DNA from 2 places in the Cupriavidus oxalaticus genome. Region 2 is predicted to be linked to the other one. Evidence: predicted binding sites of a transcription regulator. Region 2 holds the regulator's gene; the other holds the start of a gene.

Region 1 (14,496 bases), on a different replicon from region 2:
CAGATCTGGAACGCTTTGCCGCGGCGATCGGCGCCATTGCCAATGGCCCTGCCCCCAGGCTGTGGGCCATGATCGAAACGGCATCCGCGATCCATCACCTCGACGGCATCCTGCAAGCCGGCCAGCGCCGGCAGGTGCAGCTCGACTGCCTGGTCGTCGGCACCAACGATCTTGCCAAAGAGACCGGCGTGTATCCGGGCGACAACCGTGCGTATCTGCTGCCGTGGCTGATGTCGGTGGTGCTGGCGGCAAAGCGCTACGGTATGGACGTGCTCGACGGTGTCTGGAATGACTTCGGCGACCGCGCCGGCTTCGACAACGAAGTGCTGCAGTCGTGCCGGATGGGCTTTGACGGCAAGACGCTGATCCACCCGTCGCAGGTCGATCCGGCCAACGCGGCGTTCACGCCATCGGATGCCGCCACCGCCGAGGCGCAGGCGATCGTCGCGGCCTTCGCGCGGCCGGAGCATGCCGCGGCGGGCGTGATCAAACTGGAGGGGCGCATGGTCGAGCGCCTGCACCTGGCGCAGGCCACGCGCCTGCTGGCCCGGCTCGATGCCATCCGTGCGCGCAGGGAACGGCCCGGCTGCTGATTTCGCGCCACTGAGGCGCTCAGGCGGCGCTCAGCAGTCCTGCGCGACCGCCAGCACGGCCGCCAGCAGCTTCTTGCGGCGTGCGTGCAAGCGCGCAACCGGGCCGCCGGTGCCGATGCCGAGCCACTGGCCGCGTATGGGCGTTGCCACCAGCGTGGCGATCACACCGGCCCCCGGCGACGCCAGGCTGGCCGACTCGTAGTAGCCCTGGCGGCGCGCCTGCTCCACCGCGCGCAGGATCTCGTCAGTGCGCACCGGCGGCTCGCCCGGGGCCACCTCGGCGCTGTAGCGCCGCAGCAGCCGCCCAATCTGTTCGTCCTCCATCCGGCTCATCAGCATGATGCCGATCGCGGTGCGATGCATCGGCCGGATCGTGCCCGACGATACCGACAGGCGCAACGCATGGCTGGATTCGATGACGGACAGGTATTGCAGCATGTTGCCGCTCTGGCGGCCCAGCAGCACCGTCTCGCCGGTCTCGCTCGACAGCCGGCGCAGGGCGTCGTGGACCGAGGCGCCGGTGCCCTGTTTTCTGGTGGTCCACCCGCACAGGAACGCGACCCGGACCGACGGGCAATAGGTTCGAAGCTGGGCGTCGAACTCCAGGTAGCCACGCGCCACCATGGTCCGCAGCAGCATCGACACACTGGACTGCGGAATGCCGAGGCGCTCGGCGATCTCGCCCACGCGCAAGGGCCGGCGCACCCGCTCGAACAATTCCAGCAGATCGAACACCCGGTTCGCCGACTTGACCATGCCACTGTCCATAGCCGTCCCTCCCTGGCTCGCGCGCCTCTCAGGCGCTGTCTTTGCCATGCTTCGGACCGGCCGGCGTCGCCCTGGTGCTTGCCTTTCAGCCCGCCCTCAACATCGCCATGGCGATGGTTCGTCTACAGCAACCACTCCCCGATCATCCGCAGGATTTCCGCCTTCACGGCCGCAGGGTCCATGGAAGCGCGGTTCAGGCGGTGCACGGAGATACCGCGTAGCAGGCTCATCAGGATGAAGGCCGCGGATTTTACGTCGACGTCCGCCCGGATCTGCCCAAGGGTCTTCGCCTCGTTGAGCTTGTACTCGACGTAGGCCATGTTCTTTTCGTTGTAGTCGTGGACAAAGCCATGCAGCGGCGAATCGGCCACGGACGAGTCGAGCACGATGAAAAACATCGCACGGATACTGTTGACCGCGTTTTCCGGGCGCTGGGTGTAGGCATCCACCAGCGAATAGATGCCGTGAATGCCGCGCGTATCGCTGCCATCCTTCTTGCGCTGCGCATTGAATTCGCGCGAGAGCTGCTCCAGGCATTCCTCCAGCAGCTTTTCCTTGGAGCCGAAGTGGGTGTGCGCCAGGCCGCGGCTATAGCCGGCCTTGGTGCCGACTTCATTCATCGTCAGCCCCGCGAGGCCTTTCTCGGAAATCAGCTCGATAGCGGCCTGCACCATACGGCCGACAGACTCCTCGCGCCGTTGCTCCTGGGTGCGGCTGGTTTGCTGTTTCATAGGTCGTGAACGTTATGTCGCCTGCGGCCCCGAATTGTACCGAAGCCAAAGGCCCCCTTTCCACACTGCTTCGACGCAAGCCCCTGCAGCCGCACCGCCGGTGCGGCCGGGGGAGCCCGGCGGCTCAGCTGGGCCGGATATTGGCCTTTTCCGCCACACGCTTGAAGCGCAGGTATTCCGCGCGCTGGAATTCGCCCAGGTCTGCAAGCGCCTTGGTCAGGAACGTACCGGCCCGCTTGGCCTGGTATGCCTTTGCCGCCTCCGTGCGCTGTGCGGCGGTAATGGCCGCAGCAAGTTCCTTCAGCTTGTCCGCCGGCGTGCCCGCCTTCATGGAGAAGGACGACCACACGTAGGATTCAAAGTCGGCATAGCCCTGCTCCTTCATCGTCGGGACGTTCGGCAAGAGCTTGTCGCGCGTCCCGCCCGTGATGGCGAGCACGCGAAGCTTCCCGGCCTTTTCCATGGGGGCGATGCCGGTGATGTCGTTGAGCGCGATATCCAGCCGGTTGCCGACCAGGTCGGTCACCATGGGAGCTCCGCCCTTGTAGGGCACGGGCGTGGTCTGGATATCCGTTTCCTGTGCCAGCCACTCGCCCACCAGGCGGTAGCCTTCGGAGTAATTGCCGACCGAGATCGGCTTGCCCGTGGCCTTGTAGCGCGCCACCACATCGGCAATGCTGCGGTAGGGAGAATCGTTGCTGGCGACAAAGGCAGCGGCGGAGATGGCCAGGCCGTGCAGCGGCACCAGGTCCTTGAACGGGTCGTAGCCCAGGTTCTTCACCATCACCGGGTTCACCGCGATCAGCGAGTTGCTGCCCAACAGGATGGTGTTGCCATCCGCCGGCTCCGCCAGCACGGTGCGCACGGCGATCAGGCCGCTGGCCCCCGGCTTGTTCTCCACCACGATCGAGCGTCCCAGCGCCTTGCCGATCTGCTCCGCGTAAAAGCGCGCGCCCTCGTCCGATCCGCTGCCCGCCGTGAACGGCACGATGACGCGAATCACCTTGCCCTGCGCCCGCGCGATGTACGGGAAGCCCAGGGTTGCCGCGCCCGCCAGCAGCGTGGCGCCAAATTGTCTCCGTTGCATGTGCTTGTCTCCTATCTATCGAAATCAGTCTTCAAAGACCGGCAGCCGCCTTTCGGCCATGGCCTTCACGCCCTCGGCCATGTCCGGCCCCGCAAACTGGGCAGCCTGCTCCGCGCTCTCGCGCGAGATGGCGTTGCGGATGTGGCTGAGCGAATCCGCCTTCAAGGTCTGGCGAGTAGACTGCAACGCACGCGGCGATGAAGCGGCCATCTCCCGCGCCAGTGCCATCGCAGCGGTGCGCACCTCCGCCTGGGGAACGATGAAGTCGACCAGTCCCATCTCTTTGGCGCGCGCGCCATCCACGCGGGCGCCGGTGTACAGCAGCCACGCCGCCATCTGCTTGCCGATCAGCGCCGGCAGCGTGTACGAGAGCGCAAACCCGGGGTGAATGCCGAGCCGGTTGAAGTTGGCCGAGAACCGGGCCTCTGCGCACGACACGCGGAAATCCGCCGCGAGCGCCAGGCCGAGTCCGCCGCCGACGGCCGGGCCCTCGATGGCGGCCACGATCGGCTTGCTGAAACTGAAGATGCGCAGCGCCTCCAGGTAGATGGGGTTGATGCGCGAGGCGCTGCGCGCCTCACCGCCATTGCGCCGCGAAAAATCCGCTCCCGCGCAGAACGCGCTGCCGCCCGCCTGCAGCAGCACCGCGCGGCAGGTCTTGTCCGCCTGCAGCCGGTCCAGCTCGTCGGCAATGCGGGCAATCATCTCCACATCGAAGAAATTGTGCGGGGGGCGGTTCAGCTCGATGAGCGCGACATGGCCGTCGCGGCTGGTCAAGATGGCCGGGTTCGGCGTCTCAGACATGGGTGGTGGTCCTTTCTGCTTGCATGGGTCGGCCGTGATGACCGGCCGGCGTTTCCGGGAGGTCCCCGGACGGCAGCGTGCGCGCGGTCAGGTGCGGCCAGAACCGGTCCGAGCCTGCCTCGATAAAGGCCTGGCCGAGGCGCTCTGCCCATTCGGTGCTGGTACCCGCCTCGGCACGCCAGGCCCACAGGCGCCGGGTGGCAAAGTTCAGTGCGTATTCGTAGGTGAAGCCAATGGCGCCATGCACCTGGTGCGCAATCGAGGCACCCGTGCGCACCGCGTCGCTGGCCGTGACCTTGGCGACGGCGGCACTGAATTCCGCCTGGGGCGCGCTGTCCTGCTGCATGGCGGGCAGATCGCGCAGCGCCGTGGTCGCAGCCGCATAGCTGCAGGCCACCTCGCCCGCCAGCACGGCAAGCTGCTGCTGGATGGCCTGGTACTTTCCAATGGGCTTGCCGAACTGCACGCGGTCCTTCGCATACTGCACGGCCAGGTCCAGCGCGTACTCCAGTGCGCCGGTCAGCTGCGCGGCAGTGGTGGCGGCGTAGAAGACTTCCAGCGGCCGGTTCAGCCCCGCAATGCCAGGTGGCAGCACGTGGGCCACGGGGGCATGGTCGAGCACCACGGTGTCGGCGGGCAGCGATGCGGCATCGGCCTTCGGCTCTATGCGCACGCCCGCCCCCTTCGCCGCCACCAGGCAGAGCTGGCCTGCCGCCTCGATCACCAGCCAATGAGCATGGCGCGCCCACTTCACGGCCTTCATCGTGCCGTCGATGGTGGCGGGCGTGCCCGCCTCGTTACTGGTCACTGCAAGTGCCCGCGCCTGTGCGCCCGCCGCCAGGGCAAATACGCTGTCGGCCGCCAGGTCCAGCCCGCTGCGCGATGCCAGGTACTGCCCCACCACCGCCTGCGACAGCGGCACCGGCGCCTGGGTATAGCCCACCTGGTAGAACAGGGACAACGCTTCCAGCCAGGAGGCCTCGATGCCGCCGTGCGCCTCGCGGCAGAGGATCTTGGTCATGCCGCTGTCGGCGATGGTTTGCCACAGCACGCCGGCGAATTCGCCAGCCTCGACAGCGGTCAGCAGCTCGCGGCTCACCTCGTTGGCCAGCAGCCGCTTGACGGTTTCTTCAATCATGTTGTCGCTCATCTCAGCCCCAGTCCTTTCGCAATAATCCCGCGCAAGATCTCTCGCGTGCCCCCGCGCAGCGAGAACGATGGCGCCGCCAGCGTCACCAGGTTCAGCACCTGGTCGAACTCGCTGCCGTCGCCCAGCCGGTCGGGGAATACCTCGTAGGCAATGTCGGGCAGCGACTGCTCCAGCAGCGCGCCCTGGTCCTTGACGATGGAGGCGGCCAGCGACGGGTCCTGCCCTTCGGCCATCATCAGCGCGATGCCCTGCGACATCTGGCGCAAGGTGGCATAGCGCGCGATCACCTTGCCGATGGCCACCGCCTGCTGACGGTTGTCTGCCTGCGCCGCATCCAGCATCTCCAGCAGCAGCTGCGTGCTGCTCAGAAAGCGTTCCGCGCCCGACCGCTCGTACTTCAGTTCATTGATCACCTGGCTCCAGCCCTTGCCCTCCTCGCCCACCAGGTGGTCGTCGGGCACGAACACGTCGTCGAGGATCACCTCGTTGAAGATGCGCGTGCCCAGCTGCGAGACGATGGGCCGCACCGTCACGCCGGGGCGGTCCATCTCGATGAAGATCTGGCTCATGCCGGCGTGGCGGTCCTCGCCGCGCTCGCTGGTGCGCACCAGGGCCACCATGTAGTGCGCGTGGTGCGCGCCCGATGTCCACACCTTGCGGCCGTTGATCTTCCAGCCGCCTTCCACCCTGGTGCCGCGGGTACGGATGGAGGCGAGGTCCGAGCCCGAGTCCGGCTCGCTCATGCCGATGCAGATGAAGGCCTCGCCCCGGCGGATCTGCGGGATGATTTTGGGAGCAAGCTTGTCGCGGCTGTAGCGGATGAGCAGTGGCCCCATCTGCCGGTCGGCGGCCCAGTGCGTGCCCATCGGGGCACCGACGGCCAGCAGTTCTTCCAGCATCACATAGCGCTCCAGCATGCTCTTTCCGCCGCCCCCGGCGTCGGTCGGCCAGGTCATGCCGAGCCACCCTTTCTCGCCCATCTTCCTGGAGAAATCCGGGTCGCGGCCGGCCCAGTTGTGGGCCCGCTCGACGCGTGAATACTTCGTGATGTGTTCCTTGGCAAAGGCTCTTGCTTCTTCCCGGAGCGCCTCGCATTCGGGTGGAAGGTCCCCGACCGTGATGTGCAACGTATCCATGTTTATCCTTACTTGCTTGCTATCAAGCAACACTATAGAGTGGATACATCGAATCTGCTACTAGGTAATTACGATGAGAAGCGAGGCAACCATGACTGCAAGCGACACGACGACCGGCCAGCCAAAGGTGGACGCCACCGCTCCCCGGGGTCCTCTTGCCGGCATCCGCGTGCTGGATCTGACCGCCGTGGTACTGGGCCCTGTCGCCACCCAGGTGCTGGCGGACTATGGCGCCGAGGTGATCAAGGTGGAGCCGCCCGAGGGCGACCTGATGCGCGCGAACGGCGTGAGCCGCACGCCCGGCATGAGCTCCACCTTCATGAACATCAACCGCAACAAGAGTTCGGTGTGCATCGATCTCAAGACGGAAGAAGGCAAGGCGCGGTTGCGAGAGCTGATCGGCCGCTGCGACGTGCTGGTGCACAACATCCGCGTCAAGGCGATCGAGCGGCTGGGCTTCGGCTACGAGGCGGTGGCGCAGATCAATCCGGGCATCGTCTACTGCGCCGCCACCGGCTTTGGCGAGGGCGGCGCGTTTGCCGGCCAGCCCGCTTTCGACGACATCATCCAGGGCGCCTGCGGCCTGGCCCATCTGATAGGGCACGAAAGCGGCGTCCCTGACTACCCGCCCACCCTGTTGGCCGACAAGATCGCGGGCCTGGCCACGGCCAACGCCATCCTTGGCGCGATCGTCCACAAGGTCCGCACCGGCGAAGGCCAGTACGTCGAAGTGCCGATGTTCGAGACGATGGTCGCCTTCACGATGACGGAGCACCTCGGCGGCCACGGCTTTAACCCGCCCATTGGCGACGCCGGCTATGCGCGCCTGCTCAAGGGCGGCCGCAAGCCCTCGCCCACCAAGGATGGGTACATCGCCCTGCTGCCCTACACGGAGCAGCACTGGAAGGCCTTCTTCCACCGCTTCGGCCGCGGCGAGTTCATCGACCAGTTCAACATCAGCAGCCGGATCGAGCGCAACAAGAACATCCAGGCCATCTATGCGGAACTGCGCAAGATCACGGCGCAGTACACCACCAGGGAGATGATGGATGTGTGCCGGGAGATGGATATCCCGGTCGCGGAAATGTATTCCATCCACACCATCCAGACCCATCCCCAGGTGCAAAGCACCAGCCTGTTCCAGACCATGACGCACCCTACCGAAGGGGACGTGGTTACAACCCGCCCGACAGCCCTTTTTTCCAGGACGCCTGCATCGATCTATAAGCCTGCTCCCCGTCTGGGCGAGGATACCGAGCGGATCCTGGGTCCGAGGTCGGGGACATGATGGGTTGACTGTAGGTCGGCAGATGTGAGCCCGTAGTCATTACCGTGCAGACTTTTCTTGCCTCCACCAGGATACTGTATATATTTACAGTACCTGTATGGATAAACAGTAGGAGTCTGGCCATGGAACACCTGATCCGCGTGCAAAACGACTACGACCGCCAGGTGCTGGCCTGGCTGCGCGGGCGCATCGGCGATGCCGCGCTGCAGACCGTGGCGCTGCGCCTGGGCCGCGAGCGCAAGCCTTACCTGTCGACGATCTGCCGCAGCCTCGGCATCCGCCCGCCTGGCCGGCGCCAGTTCGCCGCAGAGGCAGCGCGCGTGCACCGGACCGTGGGCGACCAGTACCTGGCCCGCATCCGCGAGATCCTGGGCCAGCGTCCGGGCGATCCGGCCAAGGATGCAGCCTTGCCGGCGCGTAACTGACTATGATCAGAGTTATGCGTCCGCCCATGCGCGGCGCTTCCACGCAACCACCGGACACTATCATGAGCAAGATCGGTTTTATCGGGCTTGGCGTGATGGGCAAGCCCATGGCGCAGCATATCGTCGACGGCGGGCATACCGTGCTCGCCCACACCCGCAGCGGCGTGCCACAGGACCTGCTGGACGCGGGCGTTCAGGCCTGCAGCAGCGCCGAGGATCTGGCGCGGCAGTCGGAAACCATCATCCTGATGCTGCCTGACACGCCCGACGTGGAGCAGGTCCTGTTCGGCAAGGAAGGCGTCGCCGACGGCCTTGCCGAGACCCCGGGCGGGGTCACGGTGATCGACATGAGCTCGATCTCGCCGATCGCCACGCGCGAGTTTGCGCGCTGCATCGAGGCGCTGGGCGTCGACTATGTCGATGCGCCGGTGTCCGGCGGCGAGGTTGGCGCCAGGGCCGGCACGCTGTCGATCATGGCCGGCGGCAAGCAGGAAGTGTTCGACCGCGTGCTGCCGCTGCTGCAGCTGATGGGCAAGAACATCGTGCGCGTGGGCGAAGTCGGCGCGGGCCAGGTGGCCAAGGTGGCCAACCAGGTGATCGTGGCCCTGACCATCGAGGCAGTCGGCGAGGCCCTGGTGCTGGCCGCGCGCGCCGGCGCCGATCCCGCGCGCGTGCGCGAGGCGCTGATGGGCGGCTTTGCCAGCTCGCGCATCCTTGAGGTCCATGGCGAACGCATGATCAAGCGGACCTTCGATCCGGGCTTCCGCATCGCCTTGCACCAGAAGGACCTGGAACTGGCGCTGTCCACCGCGCGCCAGCTGGGCGTGGGCCTGCCGAACACGGCGTCGTGCCAGCAGCTGTTCAATGTCTGCCACGGCCTTGGCGGAAGCGGCTGGGACCATTCGGCGCTGGTGCGGGCGATCGAGCACCTGTCGTCGTTCGCCATCGGCGACACACCACCGGCGGCCTGAGCCCCCGGCCGCCGCTTTGCCGAGCGTGCATAGCCCTCTGGCCCGCATGCCGAGTGCGAACACCGTCCTGCTGACCACGCTGGCCATGCTGGCTTTCGCCGGCAATTCCCTGCTATGCCGGCTGGCGCTGGAAGGCACCACCATCGATGCGGCCAGCTTTACGCTGGCGCGCGTCGCCGCGGCGGCCGCGGTGCTGTGGATCATCGTGGTGGTGCAGCACCGTCTGCTGCGCACTGACACCATGGCGTGGTTTCCGCCGCTGGCCGGCAACTGGGTCTCCGCGCTGGCGCTGTTCTGTTATGCCGCGGCGTTTTCGTTTGCCTACCTGCGCCTGGGCGCCGGCACCGGCGCGCTGCTGCTGTTCGCTGCCGTGCAGGCCACCATGACAGGCTACGGGCTGGCGGCCGGCGAGCCGCTGCGCATGCAGCAATGGATCGGCCTGGCGCTCGCGCTTGCCGGGCTGGTGTGGCTGTTGCTGCCGGGACTGGCGACGCCGCCGCTGTTGTCGTCGCTGCTGATGATCGGCGCGGGCATCGCATGGGGTATCTATTCGCTGCACGGCCGGCGCAATGCCAATCCGGTAACGACCACGGCCGGCAATTTCCTGCGCGCGGTGCCGCTGACGCTGGCGCTGGCCGCGGTGATGCAGGCACAGCGTTCGCTGGATCGCGCAGGCCTGGTGTACGCACTGCTGTCCGGCGCGGTCACCTCCGGGCTTGGCTACGTGGTCTGGTATGCGGTGGTGCCGCGCCTGCGCGCGGCCACCGCCGCGACGGTGCAGCTGAGCGTGCCAGTCATCGCCGCGGCGGGCGGCATCGTGCTGCTGAATGAAACGCTGACGCTGCGGCTCGCCGTCAGCGCGGCGGCCGTGCTCGGCGGCATTGCACTGGTGATTGCCGGCAAGGCCCGCGGCGCACGGGTGCTGCGCTAGGCCGCGCCGGCGTCGATGCTCGCCACCCCGTCGCCAAAGCCGCCGCCATGGAACACCAGCGGCGCGCCCGGGACTGTGTCATAGGCCACTACCTCGGCCACAAACACCACGTGGTCGCCGAGCGCGCGCACCGAGCGGTGCCGGCAGATGAACGTCGCCAGCGCGCCGGCGAGCAGCACGGTGCCGCACGGTCCGGGGCGGCAGTCGATGCCGGCAAAGCGGTCGATATCACGGCCCGCAAAGCGCCGGCACAGGGCCAGCTGCCCGCCGCCGAGCACGTTGATCGCATGGCAGGGCGCGGCGCGCAGTGCCGGCAGGCTGCCGGATTCGCGCGCCAGGCACCACAGCAGCAGCGGCGGCGCCAGCGATACGGAAGTGAAGGCGTTGATCGTCACGCCCACCGGCCGGCCCTGCGCATCCGCGGCGGTCACCACCGTCACGCCGGTGGCGAACTGCCCGAGCGCGTCGCGCAGCGCGCGCCGTGCCCGGGTGTCGTCGCCCATGCCGCCAGAGGCCCCGCCCAGGTCATCGCAGCCGCTGTCGTTGCAGGCCTCGGTGGCATACGGCAGCGGGGCCAGGGCGGGGATCATTGCGCGGCCTGCCGCACCTCGCCGGGAGGCGCATCGATATCCAGGCCCAGCGCCATGCGCCCGGCGTACTCCTGCTGGGCACCGGCCTGCAACGGATGGAAGCGCGCGCCCTGCGCATCGCGGAAGCGCCGCTCCAGCCCGGCGTCGCGATAGAAGCCCGCCCCGCCGGCCAGGTCCATCGCCGCTTCCACTGTCGCCAGCACCGCGCGCGCCGCCAGCGCGCGCCCGCCCATGATGCGGTTGGTGGTCACCGCACCCGGCGCCTGCCCCGCCGCTGCGTCGAACATCGTATCCAGCGCCATGCGCGCGGCTTCCGCTTCGTTGCAAAGGCGGCCGGCCGCTTCCACCGCATGCGCGTTCAGGCGGCGCTGCCGCGCCAGCTGCAGCGCAATGTCGCGCGCCGCTTCGGCAATGCCGACGTAGACCGCATAGATCAGCGGCAGCGCAATCATCGAGACGGTATGCATCATCGGATGCCAGACGCCTTGCGGGCGGCGCGCGGCGACGGCAGTGTCGGGCACCAGCACGCCTTCGAGCAGCACATCATGCGAGCCCGTGCCGCGCATGCCCAGCGTGTGCCAGTTCGACATCACGCTCACACCGGGGCTCTTCATCGGCAGCGCGAAATGCAGCACCGTGGGCCCCGCTTCGGGATCGTCGTACACCGCGCAGGTCATGAACAGGTCCGCCGCCGGCGCGCCGCTGGCGAAAATCTTGCGTCCGTCCACGCGGAAGCCGCCATCGACGCGCGTGGCCTTGCCGCTGCCCTGCAGCCAGTCCGAGCCGCCGCTGCCCAGCAGCACCATCTGCTCGCCCGCCACGCGCTTGAGCAGCCCTTCCACCGGCGCCTTCTGGTTGCGCCAGCGCCATGCCGCGGTGGCCACCGGGTGCGTGTGCATGGCAAAGGCCAGCGCGGTCGATCCGCAGTACTTGCCCAGCTCGCGCAGCACGGCGCCCAGCTCCTGGTGCGACAGGCCGGCACCGCCCAGCTCCTGCGGCACGGCGGCGGCAAAGAATCGGTGCGCACGCAGGTCGTCGTAGTTCGCGCTGACGAACTGCTCGCTCGCGTCGATCTCGGGGGCGCGGGTGTCGAAGGTGCGGCCCAGCGCCGCGGCAAGTGCGAGCCAGTCGGCCTGCGCACCGGCGCTGGCATCGGGGGCGATAACTGTTTCCATGGTGTTGTCTCCGGCTTGTCTGATCCGTGCCCCGCTACCGTTGTCCGGCCCGGGGCACGGTGCTAGTATCGGAGCCCGGTCCCCTCGCCCGTATGATCGGGCGTCCGGCTTTCTTGCGCGAAACACCGGATCTGGAGGAATGTGGCCATGGATGCCTTGTCCGACCTGCTGCGCGCCGTGCAACTGAGCGGCGCCGTCTTCCTCAACGGCGAATTCAAGTCGCCGTGGTGCCTGGTGTCTGAAGCGGATGCTGAATTGCGCGCCGCCTTCCTGCCCGGCACCGATCGCGTCGTCTCCTACCATCTGATTACCGAAGGCGTGTGCTGGGCCCGTCTTCTCGGCAGCACGGGGCCGGGCGTGCGCGTCGAGAGCGGCGAGCTGCTGGTGGTGCCGCAGGGCGAGCCGCACGTGCTGGGCAGCGACCTGCACCTGCAGCCGGTGCAGTCCGCCCCGCTGGTCGCGGACATGCTGCGCAACAGCCCGGGCGAAGTCATGCGCGTGTCGTACGGCGGCGGTGGCGAGACCACGCGCATGGTGTGCGGCTTCCTCGGGTTCGACGACACCATGGGCAACCCGCTGCTGACCTCGCTGCCGCGCCTGTTCAAGGTGGGACTCGACAACGGCATCGAATCGGCGTGGCTCGCCACCGCGCTGGCCTTTGCCACCTCGGAAGCCGCCGAACCGCGGGCAGGCACCGCCACGGTGCTGGCCAAGCTGTCGGAACTGCTTTTCGTGCAGGCGGTGCGGCGCTGCATCGACACGCTGCCGGAAAACGAAAGCGGCTGGCTCGCCGCGCTGCGCGACCGCTACGTGGGGCGTGCGCTGTCGCGCATGCATGCGCGCCCGGCCTACCCGTGGACGGTGGACGAGCTGGCCGGCAATGTAGGACTGTCGCGCTCGGCGCTGGCGCAGCGCTTTACCGACCTGCTCGGCCAGCCGCCGATGCAGTACCTGGCGCACTGGCGCCTGCGCACCGCGGCGGCGGAACTGCGCAGCGGCAACCGCTCGGTCGGCGAGATCGCCGGGGCGGTCGGGTATGACTCCGAGGCGGCGTTCAGCCGCGCCTTCAAGCGCGAGTTCGGCCTGCCGCCGGCAAGCTGGCGCCGCAGCCGCGCCGACGAGGAGCGCGTGGCGGTGACCGCCGCGCACTAAACCCGATTTCAGGGATTTCCTGTGAAGGAAAAACGGCCCGTGCCTTGGGGGCACGGGCCGTTGGCCTCTGCAGCGCCTGCGATCCGCAGGCGCTTACATTTTCTGCTTGGTGTTTTCCGCCGCGCCTTGCACCTTCTCGCCGCCGCGTTCGATATCCTTGCCTGCACCGGCCATGGTGTTGCAACCCGTGACCAGCATCACGCCGGCGAGGGCAAACAGTGCGAATAGCTTTCTCATGACGATCTCCTTGCTTCGTGTGGAAGCGGCATGCGCCGCCAGGATGGAATAGCTAGGAATGGCTTGACCGGGCAGCTTCATGCCCAACCGGCAATTGGATCGTAGCAACCGGCAACCGCAGGAAAAGTCGGCTTTCGTCCTACCCCAATGTCAGCCGACGGCGCGACATGCCCGCACGGGTGTAGGACAACGACCGATACCTGCGCGCCGCGGCTTCGCTTAGAAAGGTAGGGCCCCACCTGTCCACTTCCCGGGAGACCGCCATGACTTCACGCAGCATCCACGTGCTTCCTGCCGCCACCGACAACGACAATGCCGCCCGCGACGGCGAATGGGCCCTGACCATCGAAGGCATGGATGGCATGGGCGATGGCGAGGAAGCCACGGCGCTGCACTTTCCCACCCAGGAAGCCGCCATCGCCGAGGGCTGGACGCGGGCGCGCCAGGCCGGCGTGTCGCTGTGCATCCATGGGCGCGATGGCCTGGTGCGCGAGCGCAAAATCTATTGCCGCGCTGCCGGGACCATGTCCCGCCCGGGGCATTGAATCCGGTCCGGCGGGCCGGAAACGGCGGCCCGAGCCCGGCATTCGCCGCCCGTCTCGCTATCACCGGCAATAGTTCATTGCGCAGACAACGTTGAGTCAGGTCAACGGCGCGAAAAACGCAGCATGCATTCCGCGGGTCCAGTGCCGATACTAAGATCAGGCACTTACCGAGACCCACGTCATGTCCCGCATCCTCAGGTACCGTCCGCTCGACATCTATCCCGACCCGCTTGAGGCGAGGATCGCCGAACTGCACGAAATGGCCACTGATGTGCACGCCAGGCAAGCCCGCCGATGGCGCCGCCAGAACGACGCCGACGGGGCCGCCGGTGGCCCGGAACACCGGTTTCCGTGCGGCAATCCGCAAACCCGGCACTGAAGTAATGCCGTTCAGTTAACCACTGTCGTTCCCGCGCAGGCGGGAACCCAGTGACTTTTTGTCCCCCATCGGGGGGCTTTAAGACGCTGGATTCCCGCCTGCACGGGAATGACAGTAGTGATTGATACCTTAACTGAACGGCATTACGGCACTGAAGGCCTTTTCCCCACGACTTGCCGCAGAATGTGAACAAGTGTCATATCCGGTTGGCAAAGACATGACCCCTGCGAAAGAATGGATTCCCGCATCCGCTATGGCCCGAAAGGGTCAGCCGGATGCTCCAATCCTCTGACGCAGCGACATGGATCGAACCACCCGGGAATGCGTGCTGGCGCTGATGAACTGCCTGCGTGCCAAGGGGCCCATGCCCCGGCACCAGCTTGCCGCCGCCAGTCGCCTGAGCGCCGCGGAACTGACCCGCGCCCTGAAATCGGCCCGCCAGATGGGGGTCGTCGCCTATGCCGGCGAGCCAGACGTGGCCGCGCAGGCCGGCACCTTGCTGGTACTGACCGGCAGGCCGCTGCCGCCGCCGCG
Region 2 (14,496 bases):
GAAACCTGTGCCGGCACTCGAGCGCGTGGCATTGCTGGAAACCGGCGAGGCCAAGCCGCCTGCCGTGAAGGCGCGCGCCGCCGGTGGCACCCGAGCCCGCAGCACCGAAACCCCGGCCGGGCCCGCGCCGACGGCCAGCGCCCCGCCGGTCAGCCTGGTCAAGCCCGTGGCCGGCACCTCGCGCCGCGCGCGCAAGGCCGAAGGCCCGAGCAAGCTGTTCGTGCTCGACACCAACGTGCTGATGCACGACCCGAGCTCGCTCTTCCGCTTCGAGGAACACGACATCTATCTGCCGATGATGACGCTCGAAGAACTGGACAACCACAAGAAGGGCATGAGCGAAGTCGCGCGCAACGCGCGCATGGTCAGCCGCACGCTCGATTCGCTGGTGGGCGGCACCGACGGCGTGCTCGACGAAGGCTTGCCGCTGGAAAAGCTCGGCAACCGCGACGCGCAGGGCAAGCTGTTCTTCCAGACGCGGCTGAACGATATCAAGCTGCCCGAGGGCCTGCCGCAGGGCAAGGCCGACAACCAGATCCTGGGCGTGGTCAGCGCGCTGCAGCAGCAGTACCCCGAGCGCCAGGTCGTGCTGGTGTCCAAAGACATCAACATGCGCATCAAGGCGCGCGCACTCGGGCTGCCGGCGGAGGACTACTACAACGACCAGGTCCTGGAAGACAAGGACCTGCTCTACGCGGGCGTGATGCAGTTGCCCGGCGACTTCTGGACCAGGCACGGCAAGGGCGTGGAAAGCTGGCAGGATCCCAAGTCCGGCGCGATGTTCTATCGCCTGACCGGCCCGCTGGTGCCCTCCTTCCTGGTCAACCAGTTCGTCTACCTGGAACCGGTCGACGGCAGCCTGCCGCTGTACGCGCAGGTCAAGGAAATCAACGGCAAGACCGCGCTGCTGCAGACGCTCAAGGACTACACGCACCACAAGAACAATGTGTGGAGCGTGACCGCGCGCAACCGCGAGCAGAACTTCGCGCTCAACCTGCTGATGAATCCGGATATCGACTTCGTCACGCTGCTGGGCCAGGCCGGTACCGGCAAGACGCTGCTGGCGCTGGCGGCGGGCCTGGAGCAGGTGCTCGACCAGAAGCTCTACAACGAGATCATCGTCACCCGCGCCACGGTGCCGGTCGGCGAGGACATCGGCTTCCTGCCCGGCACCGAGGAAGAGAAGATGCAGCCGTGGATGGGCGCATTCGACGACAACCTCGAAGTGCTGCAGAAAAGCGACGACAGCGCCGGCGACTGGGGCCGCGCCGCCACGCAGGAGCTGATCCGCTCGCGCATCAAGGTCAAGAGCATGAACTTCATGCGCGGCCGCACCTTCGTCAACAAGTTCGTCATCATCGACGAGGCGCAGAACCTGACGCCCAAGCAGATGAAGACGCTGGTGACGCGCGCAGGCCCCGGCACCAAGATCATCTGCCTGGGCAATATCGCGCAGATCGACACGCCGTACCTGACCGAAGGCTCGTCCGGCCTGACCTACGTGGTGGACCGCTTCAAGGGCTGGAGCCACAGCGGGCATATCACGCTGGCGCGCGGCGAGCGCTCGCGCCTGGCCGACCACGCCGGCGACGTACTCTGACGCGGGCGGCAGCCGGGGCGCCTGCCTTGAGGCCGGTGCCCCGGCCCGCTGTCGTGAACGGCAAGCACAATGCGGCTATGATGTCCGCACATCCGCTTGTTGTCCCGCACCCCCAACCGGAGGCGTCGATGAACCAACAGCATCTCCGCCTGGCCGCGCTGATTGGCGCTGCCATGGCCCTGGCCTGCCCGCTGCAGGCACGCGCCGCGGCCGACGACCTGGTGATCCGCACCATGGGCCCGGTCAGCTATGTCTGCGGCGGTGTCGCCGAAGACGAGCGCCAGGCGCTTGCCGCGCGCGAGAAGGATTTCAATATCGGCATCCTGTTCACGCAGGGCGCCGCGGGCGAGTTCCTGTCCGACGTCGCGGTCAAGCTGGTGCGCGACGAACAGGAGGTCGCAACCTTTCGCGCCGCCGGACCCCGCTGCCTGATACGTGCGCCGGAAGGCAGCTACAATATCGAAGCCACTTACAACGGCCAGGCCAGGTCGATCAAGGTCAGCACCGGTACGCGCAACGCCCAGCTACGCTGGTAGCGGCAAGGTTGCCGGTGCGCCGGCAGGCCGGCGACCGGAATCCAGGCATGCCATTGCGCCGTACCAGCAGCTCTTCCAATCCTCCCACACCGCCAGGCCCGCTCGCCCGGGCCGGCCTGCCGCTGCTCTGCGCCGCCGCACTGCTGCTGGCAGCGTGCGCCAGCTCCCCATCCTCTCGCCATGGCAGCTTGCCGCGTGCACCCGGCAAGCCCATGGTCGATCCCAGCGCCGGACTGGAGGAGATCTCGATCCAGGCGATGTCGCTGGTCGGCACGCCTTACCGCTACGGCGGCAACACGCCGGATGCCGGTTTCGACTGCAGCGGACTGGTGCGCTATGTGGTATCCCGTGCCGCCAACGTCAACCTGCCGCGCACCACCGAAGCCATGGGCACCCGCGGCACCATGCTTGACCGCAGCGAAGTCGCTTCGGGCGACCTCGTGTTCTTCAACACCACCGGACGCGCCAACTCGCACGTCGGCATCTACGTCGGCCAGAACCGCTTTGTCCATGCGCCATCGTCTGGTGGCACCGTCCGGCTGGAGGACATGGGCAAGCCTTACTGGGCCTCGCGCTACAACGGCGCGCGGCGGGTGGTTGCCGGCGCGATCAACCTGCCGCCGCCCGCGCCGGCGACACCGGCCCCGGTCCCGGTCCCGCTGGTGCCGCAACCGGCCCCGCTGCCCGACGACGACGATCCCATCGCCGCCTTCGCCAACCGCTGAGCGCCCGGCGCGCGGGCAAACAAAAAGCCAGGCAGCTGCCTGGCTTTTTGCAAGACCATCCAATCCCGCGTTACAGGATAGTTACAGGATATGCCGGCCGATCCACCATGCGATCGCCGCCATGAAGGCCGATGCCGGAATCGTCAGCACCCAGGCCCACACGATATTGCCGGCCACGCCCCAGCGCACCGCCGACATCTTCTGCGAGGAGCCGACCCCGACGATGGCACCGGTGATCGTATGCGTGGTGGACACCGGCACGCCCAGCGCCGAGGCAAAGAACAGCGTCATCGCACCGCCGGTCTCCGCGCAGAAGCCGCCCACGGGCTTGAGCTTGGTGATCTTCTGGCCCATGGTGCGCACGATGCGCCAGCCGCCGAACAGCGTGCCCATGCCGATGGCCACGTAGCAGCTGACGATCACCCACGTCGGCGGCGGATCGCCGGCCAGCACATGGCCGCTGGCGATCAGCAGCATCCAGATGATGCCGATGGTCTTCTGTGCGTCATTGCCGCCGTGCCCCAGGCTGTACAGCGAAGCCGATACCAGTTGCAGCCGCCGGAACCAGCGGTCAACGCGCGATGGCGGCGTGCGGAAAAAGGTCCAGCCGACGACGACCATCATCAGCGAACCCAGCAGGAAGCCGAGGAAAGGCGACACCAGGATGAACGCCACCGTCTTCAGCAGGCCGCTGGCAACCAGCGCGCCAGTGCCGGCCTTGGCCACCGCGGCACCCACCAGCCCGCCGATCAGCGCATGCGACGACGACGACGGAATCCCGTAGTACCAGGTGATGACGTTCCACGCGATCGCCCCGACCAGCGCGCCGAAGATGACATAGTGGTCAACGACACCACCCTGGATGGTGCCGGTTCCGACCGTGGCCGCCACCTTCAGGTGGAACACGAAGATCGCGACGACGTTGCACATCGCCGCCATCGCCACCGCATGGTGCGGCTTGAGCACGCCCGTGGACACCACCGTGGCGATCGAGTTGGCTGCGTCGTGGAAGCCGTTCATGAAGTCGAACAGCAGCGCGAGCGCCACCAGCAGGGCAATCACCCACAGGCTCATTTGAATGGTCTGCATGCCGATTGCCGCCTCAGGCGTTTTCCAGGACGATGCCTTCGATGATATTGGCGACGTCCTCGCACTTGTCGGTGATCGTCTCGAGCTGTTCGTAGATGGCCTTCAGCTTGATCAGGCGCTTGACGTCGGTCTCGTCCCGGAACAGCTTGGACATGGCCGAACGCATCACGCGGTCGGCCTCGGACTCGAGCTGGTCGATCTGCTGGGCGGTCTTCAGGATGGTGCTGGCGTTGCCCATGTCCTCGAGCAGGCCCACCGCGATCTTGACCTGGTCGCAGCACTGCACGCAGATCGCGGCGAGGCGCAGCGCCTCGTCGGTCAGGTTGGTCACGTCATACAGGGAGATGGTCTCGGCCACGTCTTCCATCAGGTCCAGGATATCGTCCATGGTCGTGATGAGCTTGTGGATCTCGTCGCGGTCCAGCGGCGTGATGAAAGTCTTGTGCAGCAGGTCGATGGTGTCGTGCGTGATCCGGTCGGCCTTCTTCTCGGTGGCCTGGACGCGGCGGGCATGCGCCTCGGCGTTGGGCAGGTCGTTGACCAGGGCCTGGAGCTCGTGGGCGGCGGTCACCGCGCAGTCGGCGTGCTGGTTGAAATATTCGAAGAACTTGCCCTCTGTGGGCATGAATCGGCCGAACATGGAATGTTCCTTAAGGCGGCGCATGTAGCGCTGCTGATGTGTTGCAGATGGATTGAACGCGAAGCACGACAGCCGCCGGGTGGGCGGTTGTCATCAAAGCGCAATATTTTACAGGGTTACGCGGACACTGCCCGCCAATTTGGCACAAACGAGACGGCCTGCGGCGCGATCTCGCGGGCGGGCTTGACTTCGTCAGGTGTCGTTGTCGAAGAACGCCGGGCCGCCGGTGAAGTTGTCGAACTTGGTGAACTGGCCCAGGAAGGTCAGCCGCACCGTGCCGATCGGGCCGTTACGCTGCTTGCCGATAATGATTTCGGCGGTGCCCTTGTCCTGCGAATCGGGGTTGTAGACTTCGTCGCGGTAGATGAACAGGATCACGTCGGCATCCTGTTCGATAGCGCCGGATTCGCGCAGGTCGGACATCACCGGACGCTTGTTCGGGCGCTGCTCCAGGCTTCGGTTCAGCTGCGACAGCGCGATCACCGGGCAGTTGAGCTCCTTGGCCAGGCCCTTCAGCGAACGGGAGATTTCTGAAATTTCCGTCGCGCGGTTCTCACCGCCGCCGGAGCCCGACATCAGCTGCAGGTAGTCGATGATGATCAGGCCGAGCTGCCCGCACTGGCGCGCCAGGCGACGCGAGCGCGCCCGCAGTTCCATCGGGTTCAGCGCCGGGGTTTCGTCGATGAACAGCTGTGCATCGTTCATGCGCTGGATGGCATGCGTCAGGCGCGGCCAGTCTTCATCCAGCAGGCGGCCGGTACGCAGCCGGTGCTGGTCCAGCCGGCCCACAGAGCCGAGCATACGCATGGCCAGCTGCGTGCCCGCCATTTCCATCGAGAACACCGCCACCGGCAGGCCCTGCTCCACCGCCACGTGCTCGCCGATGTTCAGCGAGAACGCGGTCTTGCCCATCGACGGACGGCCGGCCACGATGATCAGGTCGCCACCCTGCATGCCGCTGGTCATCCGGTCCAGGTCCACGAAGCCCGTGGGCACGCCGGTCACGTCGCTGGTGCTGTCGCGATGGTAAAGCTCGTCGATCCGCTCCACCACCTGCGTCAGCAGCGGCTGGATTTCCTGGAAGCCGGCCTGGCCGCGCGCGCCTTCCTCGGCGATCGCAAACACCTTGGATTCGGCTTCGTCCAGCAGTTCGCGGACTTCCCGCCCCTTGGGCGCGAAGGCGGCCGAGGCGATGTCGTCGGCCACGGTGACCAGCTTGCGCAACACCGCACGCTCGCGCACGATTTCCGCGTAGCGGCGGATATTGGCCGCGCTGGGCGTGTTCTGTGCCAGCGAATTCAGGTACGCCAGCCCGCCAACCTCCTCGGCCTTGCCCGCAACCTGCAGCATTTCGTAGACCGTGATCACGTCGGCCGGCTTGGTGGCCGAGATCAACCGGGCGATGCTCTGGAAGATCATCCGGTGGTCGAAGCGGTAGAAATCCGCCTCCGAAAGGAAGTCCGCAATGCGGTCCCAGGCGGCATTGTCCAGCAGCAGGCCACCGAGCACCGACTGCTCGGCTTCGATGGAATGCGGCGGAACCTTGAGGTTGTCGAGTTGGGGGTCGGCGACGGGCGCGTTCATGGGGAGGGATTATAACGGCGGGGCGCTGGCAGGAGGACGCACTACAGCGGACATTTGCCCGACATCTGCCTGACATCTGCCAGCCAGCGCAAGCGGGACAACAAAAAAGGCAGGAGCCAGGGCTCCTGCCTTTTCTGCTTGCAGTGCTTCACGCGGCGCCGCGGCGCGGCACCGCTGCAACAGGTTTTAGACCTGCTCGCCCAGCACCGACACAGTCACGTCGACCACGACGTCGGTGTGCAGCGCGACGCTGATCGGGTGGTCGCCCACCATCTTCAGCGGGCCGTTCGGCAGGCGAACCTGAGCCTTCTCGACCTTGAAGCCCTGGCCTTCCAGTGCCACGGCGACGTCGGCGTTGGTGACCGAGCCGAACAGACGGCCGTCCACACCCGACTTCTGGCTGATCTGGACGGTCAGGCCGTTCAGCTTCTCGCCTTCGGCTTGCGCGGCGGCCAGCTTCTCGGCAGCGGCCTTTTCCAGCTCGGCGCGCTTGACTTCGAACTCGCCGATCGCGGTTTGCGTGGCGCGGCGCGCCTTTTTCGACGGGATCAGGAAGTTACGTGCGTAACCGTCCTTCACCTTGACGATGTCACCCAGGTTGCCCAGGTTGATGACTTTTTCCAGCAGAATGACTTGCATCGTATTTTCTCCGTTACGGACCTAGGGCCTATCAGTTCTTGTGCAGGTCGGTGTACGGCATCAGCGCGAGGAAACGCGCGCGCTTGATGGCCGTATCCAGCTGACGCTGATAGTGGGCCTTGGTACCGGTCAGGCGGGCCGGCGTGATCTTGCCGTTGTCGCCGATGAAGTCCTTCAGGGTGTCCAGATCCTTGTAGTCGATCTGTTCCACGCCAGCCACGGTGAAGCGGCAGAAGCGCTTGCGCTTGAACAGCGGGTTCTGTTGCTGGAAGCGCTTCTTGTTCTTGTTGTCACGTTTGACGAATGCCATGATTCAATCCTTTACGAATGCTTTACATCCGGTGATGTGAAAGACGAGAGCCTTGCTGTTGCGGTGCTTGCGGGCGAGGAATCCTTCGCAGTCGAGCAGCGTGCCGAGCGGGAGCCGCTCAAGCCGCTGGCCAACCGGCCCGATCCCCATCGCTGCGATGGCAAACTCGACCTGCCGCGGCGTTTCCGCCTCGACCGCCTCGCCGCTGTACTGCAGGATGCAGTTCACGACGGGCACCCCGGCCGGGGTATAGCGCAGGGCGTCGCGTTCCGCCAACGTGGCGGCAAGCCGAAGCTGGTTCAACGCGGGGCCTCTTGCTGTTTGCCATCGGTGCCGCCCTGGCCGACGCTGTCAGCCGTGGCTCGCACCGCAGTCCGCACTCAGGCGGGCTGGCCTTCGGTGGTCGTTTGCGCAGCCTTGCGGGCTTCTTCGCGCTGCACTTCCTTCATCATCGGCGAAGGAGCGGTCTCGGCCTTCTTGGTCTGCACGATCAGGTGGCGCAGGACGGCGTCGTTGAACTTGAACGCGTGTTCCAGTTCAGCCAGGGTGTCCTTGCCGCATTCGATGTTCAGGCAAACGTAGTGAGCCTTGGCCAGCTTCTGGATCATGTAGGCCATCTGGCGACGGCCCCAGTCTTCCACGCGGTGAACGTTGCCGTTCTGCGAGGTCACGAGCTGCTTGTAGCGCTCGATCATGGCCGGCACTTGTTCGCTCTGGTCCGGGTGGACGATGAAGACGATTTCGTAATGACGCATTGACGCTCCTTTTGGGATTAGCCACCCGGGCGTCACGAGTCCGGTGTGGCAAGGTTGAATAGCCGTAAATTATAGCCCGGCGCCGGTCCGCCGTGCAAGCAGCAAGCCTGCCTCAGGCTTGGGCAAACGCTGCCTGCAGGCGCAAGGGGTCCCGCGCCAGCGCAGGATCCGCCGCAAGCGCCAGTGCCAGCAGCACCCTCGCCTTGTATGGGTTCAGGTCCGCGGCAGAGACAAAAACGCCATCGGACGGGCTGGGGTGCGCCGGAATCGCCACATGGCCTGCCCCGGTGCGTGAACTGCGCACCACTGCCACGCCGGCGATGGCGGCATCCACCAGGGCTTCCGCCAGGACTTCATGTATCGAACCATTGCCGGCCGCGGCCACCACCAGGCCCGCCACGCCGGCCTGCACCAGCGCGTCGACGGCGATCCGGCCCGGTTGCGCGTAGCTTGCGACGATCTCAACCACCGGCCATGCGCGTGGCATCGGCCCGATCGCCCATGCCTGCCGGGGCGTGCGGGCGAAGCGCACGTAGTCATCCTGCACCATCCCGAGCGGCCCGCATTGGGACACGAAGGCATCCACCGCCGACGTATGCGCCTTGGCGACATCGCGCGCCGCGTGGATCTGCTGGTTCAGCACCACCAGCACGCCCTTACCGCACGCATCCGGATGCGCCGCCACCCGGACCGCGTCGAGCAGGTTGAGCGGGCCGTCGGCGGATAGCGAGGTGGACGGTCGCATCGCTGCCGTCATCACCACCGGAACCGGACACGCCTGCGTCAGGTGCAGCGCCATCGCGGTCTCTTCCAGCGTGTCGGTGCCGTGCGTGATCACGATGCCCGCCACATCCGCCTGCGCAGACCAGTGTTCGACGCGCGCCGCCAGCGCGGCCCACAGCGCGAAGGTCATGTCCTTGCTGTCGACCTGCGCCACCTGCTCGGCTTCGATCCGCGCCACCGACTTCAGCGCCGGCACCGCCGCCAGCAACGACGAGACGGGCACGGTGGCCGCCTGGTAGTGTGCGCTGCTGGCGGGGTTGCCCGAAGCGCCGGCAATGGTGCCGCCGGTAGCCAATACAACGATGCGAGGCAATTGGTTCATGGGTGCTGGGGGGCAGGAAACAGGAAGGTAACGCATGCGCAGGGCGCATCGAATCGCGATTGTAATGGCGGACCTCCGCCTGCATGGCGTGCGCCGAGGCCTATCGGTCACCGCGCGCCGCCAAAAATTCTGCTTGCGCTGACGCCGATACTGTATAAAATCACAGCATACTGTTTAAACATACAGTGCCCGGCCCGCCGGATGCAGGATTTGCGGACAGCCCCGTTCGTGGGCAACCCGCTCCCACCCCTGCCCAGCGCGCCCGCACGGAACGGCGATCCCATGGCGACCCTGACACCCCGGCAGCAGCAGATTTTCGATCTGATCCGCAGTACGATCCGCCGTACCGGCTTCCCGCCCACGCGCGCCGAAATTGCTGCCGAATTCGGCTTTTCCTCGCCAAATGCCGCGGAAGAACACCTGCGGGCGCTGGCCCGCAAGGGCGTGATCGAGCTGACGCCGGGCGCCTCGCGCGGCATCCGCCTGAAGGTTTCGCGCAGCGATTCGGAAATGCCGGACCAGTTCTCGCTGCCTGTCCCTGGCGTATTGCAGCTGACGCTGCCGCTGGTGGGGCGCGTTGCCGCCGGCAGCCCCATCCTTGCCGCCGAGCATATCGACCGCCAGTACCAGGTCGATGCCTCGGTCTTCGATGAACGCCCCGACTATCTGCTGCGCGTACGCGGCCTGAGCATGCGCGACGCCGGCATTCTCGACGGCGACCTGCTCGCCGTGCGCCGCGCCAGCGAAGCGCCCAACGGCAAGATCGTGGTGGCACGGCTCGGCGACGATGTCACAGTCAAGCGCCTGCAGCGCCGCGGCGGTCATATCGAGCTGATCGCGGAAAACCCGGACTTCGCCAACATCATCGTTGAACCCGGGCGCGAAGAGTTTTCGCTGGAAGGCATCGCGGTCGGCCTGATCCGATCCTCCGGCTTCTAGCCGGGCACGGCAGGCCTTGCGCCTGCACGGACCCACACGCTCCATTGCTTTGCAGACGCCGCCCGGCTTGCCGGGTGTTGACCCCGCTTTTGCCTGAAAAAAGAGGTGCAACCATGCCGCAAACCCACGACGTCGCCGCCCGCCGCCCGGTCAAGCCGGTACCCTTCCGCCAGTGCAAGGGCGTACGCGTTTATCAGGGCGCGCAGCGCCGGACCATGGTAGGCAGCATGGCCGCTATCTGCAGGATGCTTGAACTGGAAACCACGAACAAGCTGGCCGTTTGAAGCGGCGCCACTTTCTGACCTGCGCCCTGCCCTGAATCAGCTACGCGCGCACGCCTTGGTTTCCGTTTCCAGTTCTTCCGGCGTCATCTGCGGGAACCATGTATTGGTCTTGCGGAGTTCGACGGCCGTGCCATCAGGCCTGGCCGTCAGCGAAATCAGGTAGGCATAGGCAAACTCGCCGCTGCCGTTTGGCTGCCCGATCCGGATTTCCGTCTGGTTCCGTGCCGGCAGGTTGACGACCGTCGCCTCATCGCCGAGATTGTTGCGCAGGCATTTGGCAACGTCAGCCATTTTTGCCGGCGTGAACAAGCGCATCGGGGGACGCGCACGAATGTCTTTTTCCGACGTGCCAGTGGCACACCCGGCCATCATCGCGGCCACTGCCACGCCAGCGCCCACTACCGCTGCTCGAAGGAACATATGAACCCTTTGGAATCAGATCCAGAAAGCAAAACAGCGCCCGTAAAGGCGCTGTTTTGCTTGGCAACTTGGGGTGGCTGATGGGACTCGAACCCACGACGACAGGAATCACAATCCTGGACTCTACCAACTGAGCTACAGCCACCGTAGAGGTCATCAGCGAAGCGCTGATCGACGAAAACCAAGATTATACAAACACTTTTCCGAGATGGCTAGTATTCCGCACAAATTTTTTCGGGGCCTGCATCACGCCTTGCGCGGCTGCCACTTGGCCTCCAGCAACACTGCCTGCTTGATGGCGGCAATGGTCTCCGCCTCGGTGTCGAAGTGGCCCAGCAGCCGCCGTGACTTGCCGTTGAGGACGGCCTCCTGCAGCGCCCTGCCCGACGCTTCCGAGGTGCCGTGGTGCCAGCAGTAGCGCGCCGTCCATTTGCCATCCTGTAGTGGTTCAGCGACCCAGACCAGCCTGAAGTCCTCAAACACCTCGCCGAATGACTCTTCGTTGTTTGCGTTCGCTTTGTCCACGCTTGCTGCCGTCCATTCGCCTGTGGCGATGCGAAGAATCGTAGCACGCAGGCCAGGTTGCCAGAGATGGGGGCGGTACGCGGGCGCGACAGAGGTTCGCCGGAACCTGGCGCATTGGCCGTGGCCCAACCATCTTCTGGAAGATTGCAAGGAAGGAGCATGCGAACAATGCTTGGACGCCTGGCGGGAGTCTTGTCGCTGCTGGGAATGGTCGCGGCCCTGGCGGGCTGTGCGGGCGGCGGAGCCGATGGACGGGAGTCGGGGATTACGGCCTACGGAACGCTGGACGTCGGCATCAGCCATACTTCGCGATAGATTTCGCGCACCAGGCGTGACCGATGGAACTCTTTTCCATGCCGTGCGGTCAAATCGGCTCGAATGGTGCGATCGCAACAGGGCAAAAAAAGAGTCCGCAGCGCGGACTCTTAACTTTAGCGATCTCAAATGCCCTGAAGGCCGTTGCAATGTAACTGTCATCCGGGAATTACACCATTCGGGTAAACGAAAAGCGCCGGACGCGCCGACGAAAAAAAAGCCCGCCGAAGCGGGCTGAATAATCAGTTGAAGAAAGCCCTGTATTCGAGGGCAGGCACAGTGTAAAAAAGTGCCCTGCCCCGGCGAATTAGGGGAATCCCTTTGAAACCCTTTACGGACGCCGGTTTCCAGTCGATCCGACATGGCAAGTGTCGCACCCGCTACCCTCGGGAACCGATGCATAGATTGGCGATTCGGTGTTAGAGCAAGGACTCAAGCGCCCATAGCGGGACGATGCCCAGCGTTCAGCGCGAATCGTGCTATGCCGCCAGCGGCTCTGACGCCAGGGGACGCAGGTGTGTACGCGCCTCGGCAAACAGTGCATCCACATCGGCGCGAGTGCGCGCGGCATGCATGCGTTTTGCATCGGACAGCACGCGGCGCCAGCCTCGTCCTCCCGCAACGCCGCGGTACAGCCCCAGCATATGTCGAGTGACTGCGCCCATATACCCGCCGCGTTCGACCATGTCGCCGATATAACCCTGCATCGCTAGCTCTACATCCAGCCGCGATCGCACTGTTGCCTCGGCGTCGCCATAGAAGCGCACGTCCATTTCAGCCAGTACATAGGGCTGGTGATATGCCTCGCGGCCAATCATCACGCCGTCGACGTGCTGCAGATGCCGCGCCATCTCGTCATAGGTGACGATGCCGCCATTGATCAGGATCTCGAGCTGCGGAAATTCCTGTTTCAGCTGGTATGCCACTTCATAGCGCAGCGGTGGAATCTCGCGGTTTTCCTTTGGGCTCAGGCCTTTCAGGATGGCATTGCGCGCATGAACGATAAATGTGTCGCAGCCCGCCTCCGCGACCCTGCCGACAAAGTCCCGCACGAAATCGTAGTGCTCGATGGTATCGATGCCGATGCGATGCTTCACCGTCACCGGGATGCTGACCGCGTCGCGCATCGCCTTCACGCAATCGGCAACCAGCTCGGGCTCCGCCATCAGGCAGGCGCCGAAGGCACCGCGCTGCACGCGCTCGGACGGGCAGCCGCAATTCAGGTTGATCTCCTTGTAGCCCCATTGCTCGCCCAACTTCGCCGCCGCGGCCAGGTCTGCGGGTTCGCTGCCGCCCAGCTGCAGCGCGACAGGCTGCTCCGCCGCATCGAAATCCAGGTGGCGCGGCACGTCACCATGCAGCAGCGCGCCGGTGGTCACCATCTCGGTATACAGCCAGGTATGGCGACTGAGCTGGCGGTGGAAGGTGCGGCAATGACGGTCAGTCCAATCCATCATCGGCGCCACGGATACGCGGCGCGGACTAGCCGCGGCAGGTTTACCTTGAAAAATGGTCATGGGGAGCGGATCGGCGTGACCAATCCTCATGCTACTTGCAGATATCAACGGCGCCCGGGAAGGCGGTTCCCGTGCGCCGGGGGCGTCGCACACAATTCAGCCGCAGCAGTATCGCGGCTTTTCGGGAGGCGCATGAGTTTACCACCCCGGCAGATCTTTCGCCGGAGATGCTGCCCGCACGGCGAAAACCTCGACGCCCGCGCCCAGGCTTATCGCGTGGCTGCGGTCTTGTCGATCCACGTGGCGAACGCGGCCAGGAACTTGTCGAGAAAGCCCCGCGTGGATTCGTTCGCTATGCCGCCCTGCTCGTCGAACAGCTTGTCGACGCCGCCGATATAGGCTTCGGGCATTTGCAGCAGCGGGACATTGAGGAACACCATCGACTGACGCAGGTGGTGGTTGGCACCAAATCCGCCGATGGCACCCGGCGAGGCACTGATGATGGCGCCGGGCTTGCCGTCCCAGACGCTGCTGCCATAGGGGCGCGAGCCCACGTCGATGGCGTTCTTCATTGGCGCGGGGACGGAGCGGTTGTACTCAGGCGTGACGAACAGCACCGCATCGGCACGGCGCACGCGGTCGCGGAATGCAGCCCAGGGCTGGGGCGGCTTGTCGTCCAGGTCCTGGTTGTAGAGCTGCAGTTCGCCGATCTCGACGATCTCCAGCTTGAGTTGCGCCGGCGCCTGCGCGATCAGCGCCTTGGCCAGCTTGCGGTTATACGACTCCTTGCGCAGGCTTCCCACCAGTACAACGACATCACGAGGATTGCTCATCACGGCTCCTTTGTCTGTGTGGACACTTGAAGCGGACGGCGCGGGCGCCATGGCTGGCATGGCTGCCCGCGCCGGTCCAGCCACTACTCTACCCGAGTCGCGACTGGCCTGCCGTGAGGCGAGCGGCGCGCACGGCCGCCCGGCAGTGGCGACGGGCTGCTCAAGCGTCCTTGCCCAGCGCGGCGAGCGGATGGTCTTCCGCACGCCACGGGCTGTCGAAGAACGACTGGACTGTCTCGCGACCAACCTCATCCAGCCGGGCATGCTGCCAGCGCGGCTTGTGGTCCTTGTCGATCGCCAAAGCGCGGATGCCCTCGACGCCGTCGCCCTTGCGGAACACGTAGTACATCATGTCCAGTTCCATGCGCAGCTCATCCTCGAGCGACATGCCGCGCGCGCGGCGGATCTGCTCCAGCGACACACACAGCATCAGCGGCGAGCGGCTGCGCAGCATGGCAGCGGTCTGCGCAGCCCAGTCGCCCGGTGCATCGCTGACGGCCGCCAGGATATCCTGCGCGGTATTGCCGGCGAACAGCGCGTCGATCTGTGCGGACAGGCCCGCCAGCGTGCTTTGCGCAGGCTGGCAGTCAGCGCGGTGCGGCGCGGTGAAGCCTTCGATATGCGCAAGGACGGCATCGCCGCTGGCAAACTGCTGCGCGCGCAGCGAATCGACCAGCTCGGCCAGCCGGTTGCCCGGCAGCCAGGCATCGGCCAGGCCTGCGTACAGTGCATCGGCCGCG

Evidence for each region. The regulator LexA, encoded in region 2, represses DNA repair genes until DNA is damaged. The targets are predictions, from matches to a motif close to ACTGTATNNNNATACAGT.
Region 1: JTE92_RS04265 (CppA family protein) is a predicted target of LexA. The motif match lies at 7,631-7,648, and genes of this name have one in related genera.

Annotation. Positions count from the first base shown of each region.
Region 1 is NZ_CP069811.1:940,450-954,945, reverse strand. Features, by position in the region: gene JTE92_RS04305 (HpcH/HpaI aldolase/citrate lyase family protein) at 1-593, shown strand, start outside; gene JTE92_RS04300 (IclR family transcriptional regulator) at 624-1,349, opposite strand; gene JTE92_RS04295 (TetR/AcrR family transcriptional regulator) at 1,484-2,092, opposite strand; gene JTE92_RS04290 (tripartite tricarboxylate transporter substrate binding protein) at 2,217-3,179, opposite strand; gene JTE92_RS04285 (enoyl-CoA hydratase/isomerase family protein) at 3,204-3,983, opposite strand; gene JTE92_RS04280 (acyl-CoA dehydrogenase family protein) at 3,976-5,121, opposite strand; gene JTE92_RS04275 (acyl-CoA dehydrogenase family protein) at 5,130-6,269, opposite strand; gene JTE92_RS04270 (CaiB/BaiF CoA transferase family protein) at 6,361-7,557, shown strand; gene JTE92_RS04265 (CppA family protein) at 7,680-7,982, shown strand; gene JTE92_RS04260 (2-hydroxy-3-oxopropionate reductase) at 8,045-8,953, shown strand; gene JTE92_RS04255 (DMT family transporter) at 9,000-9,884, shown strand; gene JTE92_RS04250 (flavin reductase family protein) at 9,881-10,474, opposite strand; gene JTE92_RS04245 (acyl-CoA dehydrogenase family protein) at 10,471-11,649, opposite strand; gene JTE92_RS04240 (AraC family transcriptional regulator) at 11,797-12,801, shown strand; gene JTE92_RS04235 (entericidin A/B family lipoprotein) at 12,895-13,038, opposite strand; gene JTE92_RS04230 (DUF2188 domain-containing protein) at 13,302-13,583, shown strand; gene JTE92_RS04225 (hypothetical protein) at 13,765-13,962, shown strand; gene JTE92_RS04220 (hypothetical protein) at 14,264-14,496, shown strand, end outside.
Region 2 is NZ_CP069812.1:2,269,172-2,283,667, forward strand. Features, by position in the region: gene JTE92_RS22875 (PhoH family protein) at 1-1,600, shown strand, start outside; gene JTE92_RS22880 (hypothetical protein) at 1,729-2,136, shown strand; gene JTE92_RS22885 (C40 family peptidase) at 2,184-2,861, shown strand; gene JTE92_RS22890 (inorganic phosphate transporter) at 2,943-3,950, opposite strand; gene JTE92_RS22895 (DUF47 domain-containing protein) at 3,964-4,590, opposite strand; gene JTE92_RS22900 (replicative DNA helicase) at 4,783-6,174, opposite strand; gene rplI (50S ribosomal protein L9) at 6,361-6,813, opposite strand; gene rpsR (30S ribosomal protein S18) at 6,845-7,123, opposite strand; gene priB (primosomal replication protein N) at 7,127-7,426, opposite strand; gene rpsF (30S ribosomal protein S6) at 7,504-7,878, opposite strand; gene JTE92_RS22925 (asparaginase) at 7,991-8,983, opposite strand; gene lexA (transcriptional repressor LexA) at 9,266-9,922, shown strand; gene JTE92_RS22935 (hypothetical protein) at 10,036-10,206, shown strand; gene JTE92_RS22940 (hypothetical protein) at 10,243-10,593, opposite strand; tRNA gene JTE92_RS22945 (tRNA-His) at 10,696-10,771, opposite strand; gene JTE92_RS22950 (hypothetical protein) at 10,873-11,151, opposite strand; gene dusA (tRNA dihydrouridine(20/20a) synthase DusA) at 11,946-12,923, opposite strand; gene JTE92_RS22960 (NADPH-dependent FMN reductase) at 13,193-13,756, opposite strand; gene JTE92_RS22965 (enoyl-CoA hydratase/isomerase family protein) at 13,917-14,496, opposite strand, start outside.